Regions from separate parts of the Serratia sp. TSO36 genome, predicted to be linked through region 1. Evidence: predicted binding sites of a transcription regulator. Region 1 holds the regulator's gene; the other holds the start of a gene.
What was found. The regulator Fur, encoded in region 1, represses iron uptake genes when iron is present. The targets are predictions, from matches to a motif close to ATAATAATGAGAACNACTATCAA.

Region 1 (7,399 bases):
AAACCCTGCTGGCGCCACACTGGAGCTTTATGCCGGGCACCTATCAGGGGGCCGAAGCCGGCGCCAAGTTCGACTACGGCGATGCCGGCGCGTTGAGCTTCTCCTACATGTGGGCCGACAAATACAAGGCACCGTGGCATATCGAGGTGGACGACTTCCGCCAGAACGACAGGAAAACCCGCGTCTCCTACCTGCACTCGCTGGGCGCCAAGTACGATTTCAAAAACGATCTGGTGCTGGAAGCCGCCTTCGGCCAGGCGCAGGGATACGTGAATCAATACTTCTCTAAAGCGTCTTACAAATTCGATCTGCTGGGCAACCCGCTGACCACCAGTTACCAGTTCTACGGTGCGGAAGACCGCATCAGCGACAAGAACGATCCGAACAGCATCTACGACGGCCTGGCCTGGCTGCAGGCGCTGACCTTCGGTTACACCACCGGGCAGTTCAACTGGCGTCTGGAAGGCACCATGGTCAAGGCGGAAGGCAACCAGGGCTTCTTCCTGCAGCGCATGACCCCAACCTACGCCTCGTCCAACGGCCGCTTGGACGTGTGGTGGGATAACCGCTCCGACTTTAACGCCAACGGCGAGAAAGCGGTGTACGCCGGCGTGATGTATGACCTCAGTAACTGGAACCTGCCGGGCATGGCGGTCGGCGGCTCCTACGTTTACGCCTGGGACGCCAAGCCGAGCACCAACCCGATCTACGATCAGACCCAGCGCCTGAAAGAGAGCGCCTGGAGCCTGGACGCGATGTACACCATCCAGGAAGGGCGCGCCAAGGGCACGCTGATCAAGCTGCACTACACCCAGTATGACAACCACACCAACATCCCGAGCTGGGGCGGCGGTTACGGCAACATCTTCCAGGACGAGAAAGACGTCAAGTTCATGGTCATCGCGCCATTCACCATCTTCTGATGCGTTCCCCGGCCTCGCCGCCGGGGGCAGTTAAGGGAATTCAACGATGAAAAAAATCATGCTGATGTTGGCGGCCGCCGCGGCCTTGAGCGCCTGTGCGCAACCCGCCGCGCCGCCGGAAGACGCCAAATTGAAGCAGGCTTACAGCGCCTGCATCAACACCGCCGAAGGTTCGCCGGAGCGTCTGCAGCCCTGCAAGGCGGTGCTGAACGTGCTGAAGCAAGAGAAGCAGCACCAGCAGTTCGCCGCGCAGGAAACGGTGCGGGTGATGGATTATCAGAACTGCATTATGGCGGTTCACAGCGGCAATGGTCAGGCTTACGACGCCAAGTGCGGCAAGCTGTGGCAAGAAATTCGCGATAACAATAATTAAGAAGGACAAGAACATGAACGCATTCAAACTGAGCGCATTAGCCGCTTTGACGGCAACGATGGGATTCCTGGGCGGCATGGGAAACGCCATGGCCGATCAACAACTGGTGGATCAACTGAGTCAGCTGAAGCTGAACGTAAAAATGCTGGATAACCGCGCCGGCGAAAACGGCGTGGATTGCGCGGCGCTGGGCGCCGACTGGGCTTCTTGCAACCGGGTGTTGTTCACCCTCAGCAACGACGGCCAGGCAATCGACGGCAAAGACTGGGTCATCTATTTCCACAGCCCGCGCCAGACCCTGCGGGTGGACAACGATCAGTTCAAGATAGCTCACCTCACCGGCGATCTGTACAAGCTGGAGCCGACCGCCAAATTCAGCGGTTTCCCGGCCGGTAAGGCGGTGGAAATTCCAGTGGTGGCCGAATACTGGCAGCTGTTCAGAAACGACTTCCTGCCGCGCTGGTATGCCACGTCCGGCGACGCCAAGCCGAAAATGCTGGCGAATACCGATACCGAAAATCTGGATCAGTTCGTGGCGCCGTTCACCGGCGACCAGTGGAAGCGCACCAAGGACGACAAAAACATTCTGATGACGCCGGCTTCGCGCTTTGTCAGCAATGCCGATCTGCAGACGCTGCCTGCCGGCGCGCTGCGCGGCCAGATCGTGCCGACGCCGATGCAGGTGAAAGTACACGCGCAGGACGCCGATCTGCGTAACGGCGTGGCACCGGATCTGAGCACGCTGGTCAAGCCGGCGGCGGACGCCGTCAACCAGCGCTTTGCGCTGCTGGGCGTGCCGGTTCAGGCCAACGGCTATCCGATCAAGACCGACATTCAGCCGGGCAAGTTTAAAGGCGCGATGGCGGTGTCAGGCGCCTATGAGTTGAAAATCGGCAAGAAAGAGGCGCGAGTGATCGGTTTCGATCAGGCCGGGGTGTTCTACGGGCTGCAGTCGATCCTGTCGTTAGTGCCGAGCGACGGCAGCGGCAAGATCGCCACGCTGGACGCCAGCGATGCGCCGCGCTTCGAGTATCGCGGCATTTTCCTCGACGTGGCGCGCAACTTCCATAAGAAGGACGCGGTGCTGCGCCTGCTGGATCAGATGGCGGCCTACAAGCTCAACAAATTCCACTTCCACCTGAGCGATGACGAAGGCTGGCGCATCGAGATCCCCGGTTTGCCTGAGCTGACGGACGTCGGCGGCCAGCGCTGCCACGATCTGAGCGAAACCACCTGCCTGCTGCCGCAGTACGGCCAGGGGCCGGACGTCTACGGCGGCTTCTTCAGCCGTCAGGACTATATCGACATCATCAAATACGCCCAGGCGCGCCAGATTGAAGTGATCCCGGAGATCGACATGCCGGCGCACGCCCGCGCCGCGGTGGTCTCGATGGAAGCGCGCTATAAAAAGCTGCATGCCGCCGGGAAAGAGCAGGAGGCCAACGAATTCCGCCTGGTGGATCCGACCGATACCTCCAACACCACCTCCGTGCAGTTCTTTAACCGCCAGAGCTACCTGAACCCGTGCCTGGACTCTTCCCAGCGCTTTGTCGACAAGGTGATCGGCGAGATCGCCCAGATGCATAAAGAAGCCGGCCAGCCGATCAAGACCTGGCACTTCGGCGGCGACGAAGCGAAAAACATTCGCCTGGGCGCCGGCTACACCGACAAGGCGAAACCGGAACCGGGCAAAGGCATCATCGATCAGAGCAACGAAGACAAGCCGTGGGCCAAGTCGCAGGTGTGCCAGACGATGATCAAAGAAGGCAAGGTGGCCGACATGGAGCACCTGCCGAGCTACTTCGGCCAAGAGGTCAGCAAGCTGGTGAAGGCGCACGGCATCGACAGAATGCAGGCCTGGCAGGACGGCCTGAAAGACGCCGAGAGCGCGAAGGCGTTCGCCACCTCGCGCGTGGGCGTCAACTTCTGGGATACCCTGTACTGGGGCGGTTTCGATAGCGTCAACGACTGGGCCAACAAAGGGTATGAAGTGGTGGTTTCCAACCCGGACTACGTCTATATGGACTTCCCTTATGAGGTGAACCCGGACGAGCGAGGTTACTACTGGGGCACCCGCTTCAGCGACGAGCGCAAGGTGTTCAGCTTCGCGCCGGACAACATGCCGCAGAACGCGGAAACCTCGGTCGACCGCGACGGCAACCCCTTCAGCGCCAAGAGCGACAAGCCGTGGCCGGGCGCCTACGGGCTGTCCGCTCAGCTGTGGAGCGAAACCCAGCGCACCGATCCGCAGATGGAATACATGATCTTCCCACGCGCGCTGTCGGTGGCGGAACGCGCCTGGTACCGCGCCGGTTGGGAGCAGGACTATCGCGCCGGCCGCGAATACAAAGGCGGGGAAACCCACTTTGTCGATACCAAGGCGCTGGAGAAAGACTGGCTGCGCTTCGCCAATATTCTGGGCCAGCGTGAACTGGCCAAGCTGGACAAAGGCGGCGTCGCTTACCGTCTGCCGGTGCCGGGCGCGCGCGTAGCGGGCGGCAAGCTGGAGGCGAATATCGCGCTGCCGGGATTGGGCATCGAGTATTCCACCGACGGCGGCAAGCAGTGGCAGCGCTATGACGCCAAGGCCAAACCGGCGGTTTCCGGTGACGTTCAGGTGCGTTCGGTCAGCCCGGACGGTAAACGCTACAGCCGTGCCGAGAAGGTTTAAGCCCAGTGCAACGGCCTGCTGCCCCGGCGGCAGGCCGTATAACGAAGGGGGAATGCATCTGCCTTCGCGCGTGTCGGCGCGGGGCGGACGTTGAAGTGAGAGTAGTACGTGGAGTCGCAGTGCCGCTGCAATTGTGATATTTCATGACATGATTTTCCCCGGCTTGTCCGGGGATTTTTTTGCCCGTTGCACGGCGGGCATAAAAAAACCGCCTCGGTGTGAGGCGGTTTTTCATAGCCGGTCAGGCTTATTTCTTGTCGTGCAGCGTTTCGTCTTCACGACAGTCACCGGTTTCGCAGTGGCCGTACAGGTACAGGCTGTGGTTGGTGAGCTTGATGCCGTGCTGCTTGGCGATATCACGCTGGCGAACTTCGATGGATTCGTCGCTGAATTCGATCACTTTGCCGCAGTCCAGGCAAATCAGGTGATCGTGGTGATGCTGTTGGGTCAGCTCGAACACGGACTTGCCGCCTTCGAAATTGTGACGTGTCACAATGCCCGCATCGTCAAACTGGTTCAGTACGCGATAAACCGTTGCCAGCCCGATCTCTTCGCCCATATCAATCAGTTTTTTGTACAAATCTTCCGCACTGACGTGATGGCATTCCGGATTTTGCAGTACTTCCAGGATTTTGAGTCGCGGAAGCGTGACTTTTAAGCCGGCCTTCTTCAGTGCGATGTTGTTGTCGGTCATGCGAATTCAGTCCTGTTACTATGCTAATCAAGTTGAGGCGTACTCGCCTGTGGCATCGGTCGGCACAAAGAGTTAATGCGTCTCATTATAGAACCGGTTGTACTAAATAGAAACCGCCGGTTGTTAACAAAGATATAATTGCACTATTGCATGTTTTGCATGCAACGCCTTGATGGATGGGATAAACCGATATCTCAGTCTACCGTGACGGGGTGGGAAGTTACAAATCTGTAGCTTCTATCGCAGCAATCCCTGCTGCCGATGACGGCCCTGTGGGCACACTATGCACTTTACAGGGCCTTTGTTCAACCTTTCGCCAGTGCCGGGGCTTAGCCGACGATATCGGCCAGGCTCAGCTCTTCGACGATCTGTTTGACCCAGGCGTCCACGCGCTCGTTGGTCAGCTCCGGCTGACGATCTTCGTCGATCGCCAGACCGATGAAGTGATTGTCGTCCGCCAGGCCTTTGGAGGCCTCGAAGTGGTAGCCTTTGGTCGGCCAGTGGCCCACGATGGCCGCGCCGCGCGGTTCGATGATGTCGCGGATGGTGCCCATCGCGTCACAGAAGTATTCCGCGTAGTCTTCCTGGTCGCCGCAGCCGAACAGCGCCACCAGTTTGCCGTTGAAGTCGACTTCTTCCAGCGTCGGGAAGAAATCATCCCAGTCACACTGCGCTTCACCGTAGTACCAGGTCGGGATACCCAGCAGCAGGATATCGAACCCTTCCAGGTCTTCTTTGCTGCTTTTAGCGATGTCATGCACTTCAGAGACGTCGTCGCCAAACTGTTTCTGGAGAATTTTCTGGATCATTTTGGCAATGTTTTCGGTATTGCCAGTGTCGCTGCCAAAGAAAATGCCTACAGTAGCCATATCGCGTATAACCTTTAAATTCAAGTAATTGCATTACTCGACGCCGGCACTGCCGCCGCTGACGCCGATTAAAATGATGCCATGGCAAGAGCCTTTCGCCTCCGGGGCGGGCGCCGACAGGCGCAGTCTCTAGCCGGTAAATGCGTATCATGCCAGAAAGTGGCGCCGGGGTTTTATCGCATTTATGCGATGCCGGAGAATGAAGAAAAGCGTGGTCGATCCGGCGTTGTCCTTAACGCCGCGCCGCGCGTGCGGCCGAAGAGATCAATGTTCCGGCTGTTCTTCCGCCAGTTGTGCCAACAGCATCTGCTCGATGAGTTCGCTGCGGCTGATGTTGCGCTGTTCCGCCAGTTTGTTCAGGGCGTCCACCGCATCCGCGTTGATTTTCAGCTCTACGCGCCGCAATCCACGCACTTTATCGCGCCGTAACTGATTGCGCTTATTGATTCTAAGCTGTTCATCGCGGGAGAGCGGGTTGGTTTTCGGGCGCCCCGGACGGCGTTCATCTGCGAACAGATCCAGCGTCGTGCGATCCGTTTGTTCTTTTGCCATAGGTAGCGGTACTGCAAGGGAGTTTGCATCAAAAAGCGCTCGCACGCTTCCGGAGGCATCGGTTAACACACTTCGGGCCAATAAACCCTAACCCAAATTCACCCCCGAACCGGCGTTCGCGAACGCGCTGGCGCGGCGGCAAAATTATAGCGCGCCATATTACCCCAGCAGATGGAGCGGCGACAATGCCTAACTGCGGGCTAAACGCGCTAAGCCGTTATCTTTAGCGCGTTTTTTCGCCAGGAAAGCGTGTTTTTCAGGCTTCGTCGAGGAAACGGTGGATGGCGCGCAGCACCGCTTCCGGTTTTTCGGCGTGCACCCAATGGCCGGTGCCGGCGACGACGTGCGCGCGAGCCTGCGGGAACTGGCGGGCGATGTCCGCACGATAGCTGTCCTGCACATACGGCGACAGGCCGCCGCGAATGAACAGGGTCGGGTGCGGCCAGGCCGGGACTTCCTGCCAGCCGGTGATGTCTTCGTAGCGTGCGATCAGCACCGGCAGGTTGAAGCGCCATTCGCCGTTGTGGAAGGACTTCAGCAGGAACTGGATCACGCCTTCTTCCTGCAGGTAGTCGCGCATCAGCTCGGCGGCCGCCTGGCGCTGGGTGATGCCGGCGGCGCTGACGGCCTTCAGCGCGGCGAAAATCTCGTCGTGGCGGCGGGTCTGGTAATTCACCGGCGCGACGTCGATAACGATCAGCCTGGCGACGCGCTCGGGCGCGATGGCGGTCAGCGCCATCGCCGCTTTGCCGCCCATCGAATGGCCGATGACGATCGCTTTCTCCAGCTGCAGTTCGTCGAGCAGCGCCAGCAGATCCTGCGCCATGGCGGGGTAGTTCATGTCGTCGGCGCGCGGGGAGAGGCCGTGATTGCGTAGATCTACCTTGATCACCGTGTGCTGTTTATGCAGATCGCGCGCCAGCACGCCCAGGTTGTCCAGATTGCCGAACAGCCCGTGGATCAGCAGCACCGGCAGCGCGTCTGACTCGGCGGCCAGCAGTTGATAATGTAATTTCATGGCGAAGTTCATACTGAGAGAGATTCAGATTAGGGTATCATGATTGAATCGCACGATGAATCATGCGGAATTTTCGCGGCGCGGGCTTGGCAGTGCCGGCTATAGGTATTAGTCTGCATTTGCCGTCCGGAGGCACATTGTTGTGTTCGCCCCAGCGCTTTTAACCTTATAATCCCATGGCTTGAATGCAGGATCTGGCTTCAGGTTCTAAGTAGAAAAAACAGTATTGGATAAAGATGAAAACTATTGAAGTCGACGAAGAGCTTTACCGTTATATTGCCAGCCACACGCAACACATC
Region 2 (7,399 bases), on a different contig from region 1:
CGGCGCGCGCCTTGCCGGGGATCAGGCTGGCCATCTGCGCCCAATAGAGCGACAGCGCGGCCCAGAGGAACGGCGCCTTCTCACTGCCTACCTTGCCGAACTCGCGGTTGAGCAAGGCGTCGGCCATCAGCTCCAGCTCATGCGCCGAGGCTTTCTCCAGGTTGTCCAGCACCGCCAGGATATGCTCCGGCGCCTGCGGGCGCAGCTCGGCGATCAGCGACGCCAGCAGCTTGCGCCAGTGCTCGCTGCGCGGGAACACGCTCAGATCGAGCGGCGGTTTGCCGCTGGCGGCGCCCTGCGCCAGCGCTTCGCTAAGATCGAGCTGCAGCGGATTATCGTGCAGCGCATGCTGCTGCGCCTCCGCCAGCTCGGCGGCGAAGTTCAGATAGTCGCCCAGCGGATTGTCGACAGCCAGCTGACGCAGGCGATCGGCGCGGCGGCTGTACAGGCTTTTCAGGTTGGCGAAAAGTAACGGCGGGATGTTCTCCGCCGTTGAGGACTTCTCACGCTGTGCCCCTAACTGCTCTTTAGGAACGATGCGGATACTCATCAGGGTTTATCTTCCTGTCGTTTCTCGCGGACCTCGCGGTACCAGCGCGGATGATGTTTCTTGGCCCAGGCCGCCGGCACCCAGCCTTCCACCATCGCGGTAATGGTGCCTTTTACCCACAATGCGGCGTAAATGTGCACCATAATCACGATAATCAGGCCGACCGCGGCCAGCGAATGCACCAGCAGCGCGATGCGGATCAGCGGGATGGAGAACGACGGCGCAAAATACGGCCGCCAGATCACCACGCCGCTGGCCAGCAGCAGCACCAGGCTGATAATCGCCGCCCAGAACACGCACTTCTGGCCGAAATTATAGCGCCCGGTGTCACCCACTTCCTCGTTCATGGCGATTTTGTGGATGTTCTTGGCCCAGACGATATCTTCCCGGTTGATCAGGTTATGCTTCCAGTAGCGCAGGAACATCAGCAGGAACGCGGCAAACATGATCACCCCGACAAACGGGTGCAGAATGCGCGCCAGCTGCGGCGTCCCGAAGATGTTCATCAGCCAGTTGAAGGAGGGGAAGAAGAACCCCAGCCCGCTGATGGCGGCGAACACAAAGCAGAACGCCACGATCCAGTGGTTGATGCGCTCCGGTGCGCTGTAACGCTGAATGGGCTTTTCCTTTCTCATTTGCGCGTCTCCTCGTCGTGCGACTCGTCGTGCTCGTCCTCATCGTCGACGCGGTTAGGCCCGACGCCGACATAGTGGAACACGCTGGCCGCGAAGGTGGCGGCAAAGCCGATGGCCGCCAGGGGTTTCCACACGCCCTTCCAGAAGGTCACCGCCGGGCTGATGCTCGGGTTGTCCGGCAAACCGTGGTACAGCTGCGGTTTGTCGGCGTGGTGCAGCACGTACATCACGTGCGTGCCGCCCACCCCCGCCGGATCGTACAGACCGGCGTTCTGGTAGCCGCGGGTGTTCAGCTCGCTGACGCGATCCGCCGCCACCTGCTTCATCGCTTCCTTGGTGCCGAAGTGAATGGCGCCGGTCGGGCAGGTTTTCACGCAGGCCGGTTCCTGGCCGACGTCCACGCGGTCGACGCACAGGGTGCACTTGTACACCCGGTTGTCGTCCTTGTTCATGCGCGGCACGTCGAACGGGCAGCCGGCGATGCAGTAGCCGCAGCCGATGCAGTGCTCGGACTGGAAGTCGACGATGCCGTTGGCGTACTGAATGATCGCGCCTTCCGACGGGCAGGCCTTCAGGCAGCCCGGATCGGCGCAGTGCATGCAGCCATCCTTGCGGATCAGCCATTCCAGCTTGCCGTTTTCCTCCACCTCGGAGAAGCGCATCACCGTCCACGACTTGGCGGTCAGATCGGCGGGGTTATCGTACACCCCGACGTTGTGCCCCACTTCGTCGCGGATGTCGTTCCATTCGGAACAGGCCACCTGACAGGCCTTGCAGCCGATACAGGTGGTGACATCGATCAGTTTGGCCACTTCTTCCTGGTGGTCACGGGCGCGCGGCGCCGGCGTGAAACCATTGGTGGCGGATTTACGAATGATGTCTTGAGATTGCATGGCCATAATTCGTCTCCGTTACACCTTTTCCACGTTGACCAGGAACGCCTTGAACTCCGGCGTTTGCGTATTGGCGTCGCCGACGAACGGCGTCAGCGTGTTGGCGATAAAGCCTTTCTTCGCCACCCCTTCGTAACCCCAGTGGATCGGGATGCCGATGGTGTCGACTTCCTGGCCGTGCACCTGCAGCGTGCGAATACGCTTGGTCACCACCGCCTTGGCCTTGATGTAGCCGCGGTTGGAGCTGACCTTCACGGTATCGCCGTGCTTGATGCCTTTTTTCTCCGCCAGCTTCTCGCCGATCTCCACAAACTGCTCAGGCTGCGCGATGGCGTTCAGCAACGCGTGCTTGGTCCAGTAGTGGAAGTGCTCGGTCAGACGATAGGTGGTACCGACGTACGGGAACTTGTCGGATTTGCCCATCGCCGCCAGATCGTCCTTGAACACGCGCGCCGCCGGGTTGGACACCACGTTCGGGTGCAGCGGGTTGGTGCCGAGCGGCGTTTCGAACGGCTCGTAGTGTTCAGGGAACGGCCCTTCCGCCATCTTGTCGGTGGCGAACAGGCGGCCCATGCCTTCCGGCTGCATGATGAACGGCCCGACGTCGCTGCCCGGCGCGGCGGTGCTGTAGTCCGGGATATCGGCCCCGACCCACTTGGCGCCGTCCCACTCCAGCAGCTGGCGTTTCGGATCCCACGGTTTACCCTGCGGATCCGCCGAGGCGCGGTTATACAGGATGCGGCGGTTGAGCGGCCATGCCCAGGCCCAGCCCAGCGTATTGCCGAGGCCGGACGGATCGGCGTTGTCGCGCCGCGCCATCTGGTTGCCGGCCGGCGTCCAGCTGCCGGCGAAGATCCAGCAGCCGCTGGCGGTGGTGCCGTCGTCGCGCAGCTGCGCGAACGAGCTGAGCAGCTCGCCTTTTTTCACCAGCACCTTGCCGTCGGCATCCAGCAGATCCGCCAGCGCCTTGCCGTTGTTTTCCTGCGCCACCTCTTCCGGCGCCGGGTTGTCCGGCGTCAGGTAGTCCCAGGTCATGTTCAGCACCTGTTCCGGCACCGCACCGCCGTCGCGCGCATACATCTCGCGCAGGCGGCTGAAGATGCCCGCCAGGATCTCGCCGTCGTTCAGCGCTTCGCCCGGGGCGTCCGCGCCTTTCCAGTGCCACTGCAGCCAGCGGCCGGAGTTGACGATCGAGCCGTTCTCTTCGGCGAAGCAGGTGGACGGCAGGCGGAACACTTCGGTCTGGATCTGCGCAGGATCCACCTCGTTGAACTCGCCGTGGTTCTGCCAGAAGTTGGAGGTCTCGGTGTTCAACGGATCGATGGTCACCAGGAACTTCAGCTTGGACAGCGAAGCCACCACCTTGTTTTTGTTCGGGAACGACGCCACCGGGTTAAAGCCCTGGCAGAAGTAGCCGTTGACCTTGCCCTGCGCCATCATCTCGAAGTACTGCAGCACGTCGTAGCCTTTGTCCCACTTCGGCAACCAGTCAAAGCCCCAGCTGTTGTCCTTCTGCGCCTTGTCGCCGTAGAAGGTCTTCATCATGCTGACGAAGAATTTCGGGTAGTTGCCCCAGTAGTTCACCTGGCCCGGCAGCAGCGCCTTCGGCGTATTGGCCTTCAGGTAGGTGTCGAGATCGGTCTGTTTCTCCGACGGCAGCGTCAGGTAGCCCGGCAGGCTCTGCGACAGCAGGCCGAGATCGGTCAGACCCTGAATGTTGGAGTGGCCGCGCAGCGCGTTGACGCCGCCGCCCGCCATGCCCATGTTGCCGAGCAGCAGCTGGATCATCGCCATGGTGCGGATGTTCTGCGCGCCGACCGAGTGCTGAGTCCAGCCCAGGGCGTACAGGAACGAAGCGGTTTTATCCGCGACGCAGGTTTCGGCGATGTATTCGCACACCTTGAGGAAATCGTCCTTCGGCGTGCCGCAGATGTTGGTCACCACGTCAGGCGTGTAGCGGCTCACGTGCTGTTTCAGCATGTTCCACACGCAGCGCGGATCCTGCAGCGTGACGTCGCGCTTGGCGAAGCCGTTCTCGTCGAACTGGTAGTTCCAGGTGGTTTTGTCGTACTTGCGGTTTTCCGCGTCGTAGCCGCTGAACAAGCCGTCTTCGAAGGCAAAATCTTCCCGCACCAGCAGGCTGGCGTTGGTGTAGGCCTCGACGTACTCGCGGTTAAACTTGTTGTTGGTCATCAGATACAGCAACACGCCCGACAGGAAAGCGATGTCGGTCCCGGAGCGGATCGGCGTGTAGAAGTCCGCCACCGATGCGGTTCGGGTAAAGCGCGGATCGATCACGATCAGCTTGGCATTGTTGTGTATTTTGGCTTCCATCGCCCAGCGGAACCCCACCGGATGCGCTTCCGCCGCATTACCGCCCATGACGATAATCAAATTCGCGTTCTTGATATCAACCCAGTGGTTGGTCATCGCACCGCGACCAAATGTTGGAGCAAGACTTGCTACCGTTGGTCCGTGTCAGACACGCGCCTGGTTGTCTACGGCAAGCATGCCGAGAGCGCGACTAAATTTTTGCGACAGAAAACCGGTTTCGTTGCTGGCGGCCGAGGCGCACAGCATGCCGGTGGTCAGCCAACGGTTGACGGTAACGCCCTGATCGTTGGTTTTGATGAAGTTGGCGTCGCGGTCTTCTTTCACCAGCTTGGCGATGCGGGTAAAGGCGTCGTCCCAGCTGATGCGTTGCCATTTGTCCGATCCTGGCGCCCGGTATTCCGGGTACTTGAGGCGGCTTTCGCTGTGGATGAAGTCAACCAGGCCGGCGCCTTTCGGGCAAAGCGCGCCGCGGTTTACCGGATGATCCGGATCCCCTTCGATATGGAAAATGCTTTCTTTGGCGTTTTTGGCGCCATCACCAAGGCTGTACATCAACAGCCCACAGCCGACGGAACAATACGTACAGGTATTACGGGTCTCGCGGGCGCGCAGCAGTTTGTACTGCCGGGTTTCCGCCAACGCCACTTCGGGGGCAAAGCCCAGCGCGGCCACCGTCGTTCCTGCCATACCGCCAGCGCAGATCTTAAAGAACTGCCTTCTGCTGACCTGCATGGGGGTCTCCTTTACTCTCGATTGTCACATTGTTCAAAAGCGCCTGCCCGCTAGCGCGGCAAACGCGAATGTCACTGTTGTTATGCTTGCTACGAACGCCGGCCATATTACCACAGCGTGCTTGTGGTTGTTACACACTCGTGCTCATTCAGTGAACGCTTTGGCACATTTCGATACATTTCGGCGTTGGCGCTCCCTACAGTATAGAGAGTAACCCGCGCGCCGGGGCGACGGCTTCACGCAGCCATCCGCCCCTTCTTCTATCAGTAGGTTAGCGCAGCGATTTGATCGTTAACCACACAGTTCACAGGGCATTGATAATCATTTTCAATATCATTTAATTAACTATAATGATCCGACTGCTTACGCGGTGCTCACGCTTTGCGCCGCCCATACACCACTGGAGATGATGATTATGAGTTATTCACTGCCATCCCTGCCGTACGCTTACGACGCACTGGAACCGCATTTCGACAAGCAGACGATGGAAATCCATCACACCAAACACCATCAGACCTACGTCAACAACGCCAACACCGTGCTGGAAGCCTACCCTGAGCTGGCCAAATACAGCGTTGAAGAGCTGATCCAGGATCTGGATAAAGTGCCTGCCGACAAACGCACCTTCATGCGCAACAACGCCGGCGGCCACGCCAACCACAGCTTCTTCTGGAAAAACCTGAAAACCGGCACCACGCTGGGCGGCGATCTGAAAGCAGCCATCGAGCGCGATTTCGGCAGCGTTGAGAAATTCCAGGAAGAGTTCGAGAAAGCCGCTGCCACCCGCTTCGGTTCCGGTTGGGCCTGGCTGGTGCTGAAAGACGGCAAACTGGCCGTGGTGTCTACCGCTAACCAGGACAGCCCGCTGATGGGCGAAGCGGTCGCCGGCGCTTCCGGTTTCCCAATCATCGGCCTGGACGTGTGGGAACACGCTTACTACCTGAAATATCAGAACAAACGTCCTGACTACATCAAGGCGTTCTGGAACGTGGTCAACTGGGATGAAGCCGCCGCACGCTTCGCCGCGAAGAAGTAATTCGCCCCCGTTGATGAAGATGCCCGCCACCGGCGGGTATTTTTTTGCCTGAAATCCGCTAAAGTTTGACCACGTCTTGCCGATGATTTGTTCAATTGACGTTCGCCCGGAGAAGGAAAAAACGCTATGGCGGCATTGCAAGCATTGGCAGGAAAGTTCACTCATCTCACCGTAGGTAAAAAGCTCGGTCTCGGCTTCGCACTGTTGCTGCTGTTAGCGGTCATCATCGCCGGCACCGGGGCGCAATATCTGCATATCATCGAATCACGCGCCGATCGCATCGACTTCAGCAACCGGCTGAACGAAGAGATCAACCAGGCCAAATACAACCGCGCCATGTACGGCCAGACCTACCGGCCAGAGTATATTCAGAACAACCGCACCAATATTGAAAACGCCGTCAAACTGATAGACCACGGGCAGGCGCTGGACTGGGACGCCCAAAGCCGCAAGGATCTGCAGCGTCTGGTGACGCTGATCGGGGAATATCAGCAGCAGCAAAAAGAGTTTGAACAGGCGGTCACGGCGAAAGACGCGGTGCGCCAGAGCTGGAACATGTCGGAAGTGCAGGCCAGCCTGAGCCAGGTGGAGCGCCAGCTGACCAACGGCGATCTGCAGTTGGCCTTTATCCAGCTGAACCAGAAGCTGACCCAGGTGCGCTACGGCGCGCGCGGCCTGCTGCTGAGCCTGAACAAGGAAACCGAAGCCCCGCTGATGGCGGCCATCGATGACGCGCGCGACGCGGCCAGTGCCTTGAGCCGCCGGGTCAGCGACGCGCAGCGCCCGCAGCTGCAACCGCTGCTGGCCGCGCTGGACGATTACAAAAACCGCATCGCGGCCTACCTGCCTGCCTATGAGCACGAGCAGCAGATCAGCCGGCGGCTCGGCGAACGCGCGCAGGCGATCGGCATGCTGGTGAACGCCTTTATGCAGGACGAGCTGGCGCAGACCCACAATGATATCAATCTGGCGCAGCTGCAGATGGGCATCACCACGCTGATCGCCATCATCGCCGGGGTGCTTATCGCCTGGCGCATCACCCTGCAGATCACCCGTCCGCTGCACAGCACGCTGGCCATGGCGGAACGCATCGCCGGCGGCGACCTGCGCCAGGCGCAGACCAGCACCCGCCGCGACGAGCTGGGGCAGCTGCTGAACGCGGTGGCGGCGATGAGCCAAAACCTGCGCACCATGATTGAGAAGATCCAGATGGGGGTCA

Region 2: a site for Fur is predicted at 5,459-5,481, ahead of sodA (superoxide dismutase [Mn]). Genes of this name have one in related genera too.

What each region holds. Positions count from the first base shown of each region.
Region 1 is NZ_JBJZOU010000009.1:246,359-253,757, forward strand. Features, by position in the region: gene chiP (chitoporin ChiP) at 1-923, shown strand, start outside; gene chiQ (ChiQ/YbfN family lipoprotein) at 970-1,296, shown strand; gene ACK3CV_RS06500 (beta-N-acetylhexosaminidase) at 1,310-3,967, shown strand; gene fur (ferric iron uptake transcriptional regulator) at 4,215-4,661, opposite strand; gene fldA (flavodoxin FldA) at 4,991-5,530, opposite strand; gene ybfE (LexA regulated protein) at 5,795-6,082, opposite strand; gene ybfF (esterase) at 6,339-7,112, opposite strand; gene seqA (replication initiation negative regulator SeqA) at 7,337-7,399, shown strand, end outside.
Region 2 is NZ_JBJZOU010000002.1:91,811-99,209, reverse strand. Features, by position in the region: gene fdhE (formate dehydrogenase accessory protein FdhE) at 1-550, opposite strand, end outside; gene fdoI (formate dehydrogenase cytochrome b556 subunit) at 550-1,185, opposite strand; gene fdxH (formate dehydrogenase subunit beta) at 1,182-2,084, opposite strand; gene fdnG (formate dehydrogenase-N subunit alpha) at 2,097-5,144, opposite strand; gene sodA (superoxide dismutase [Mn]) at 5,560-6,180, shown strand; gene ACK3CV_RS00745 (methyl-accepting chemotaxis protein) at 6,307-7,399, shown strand, end outside.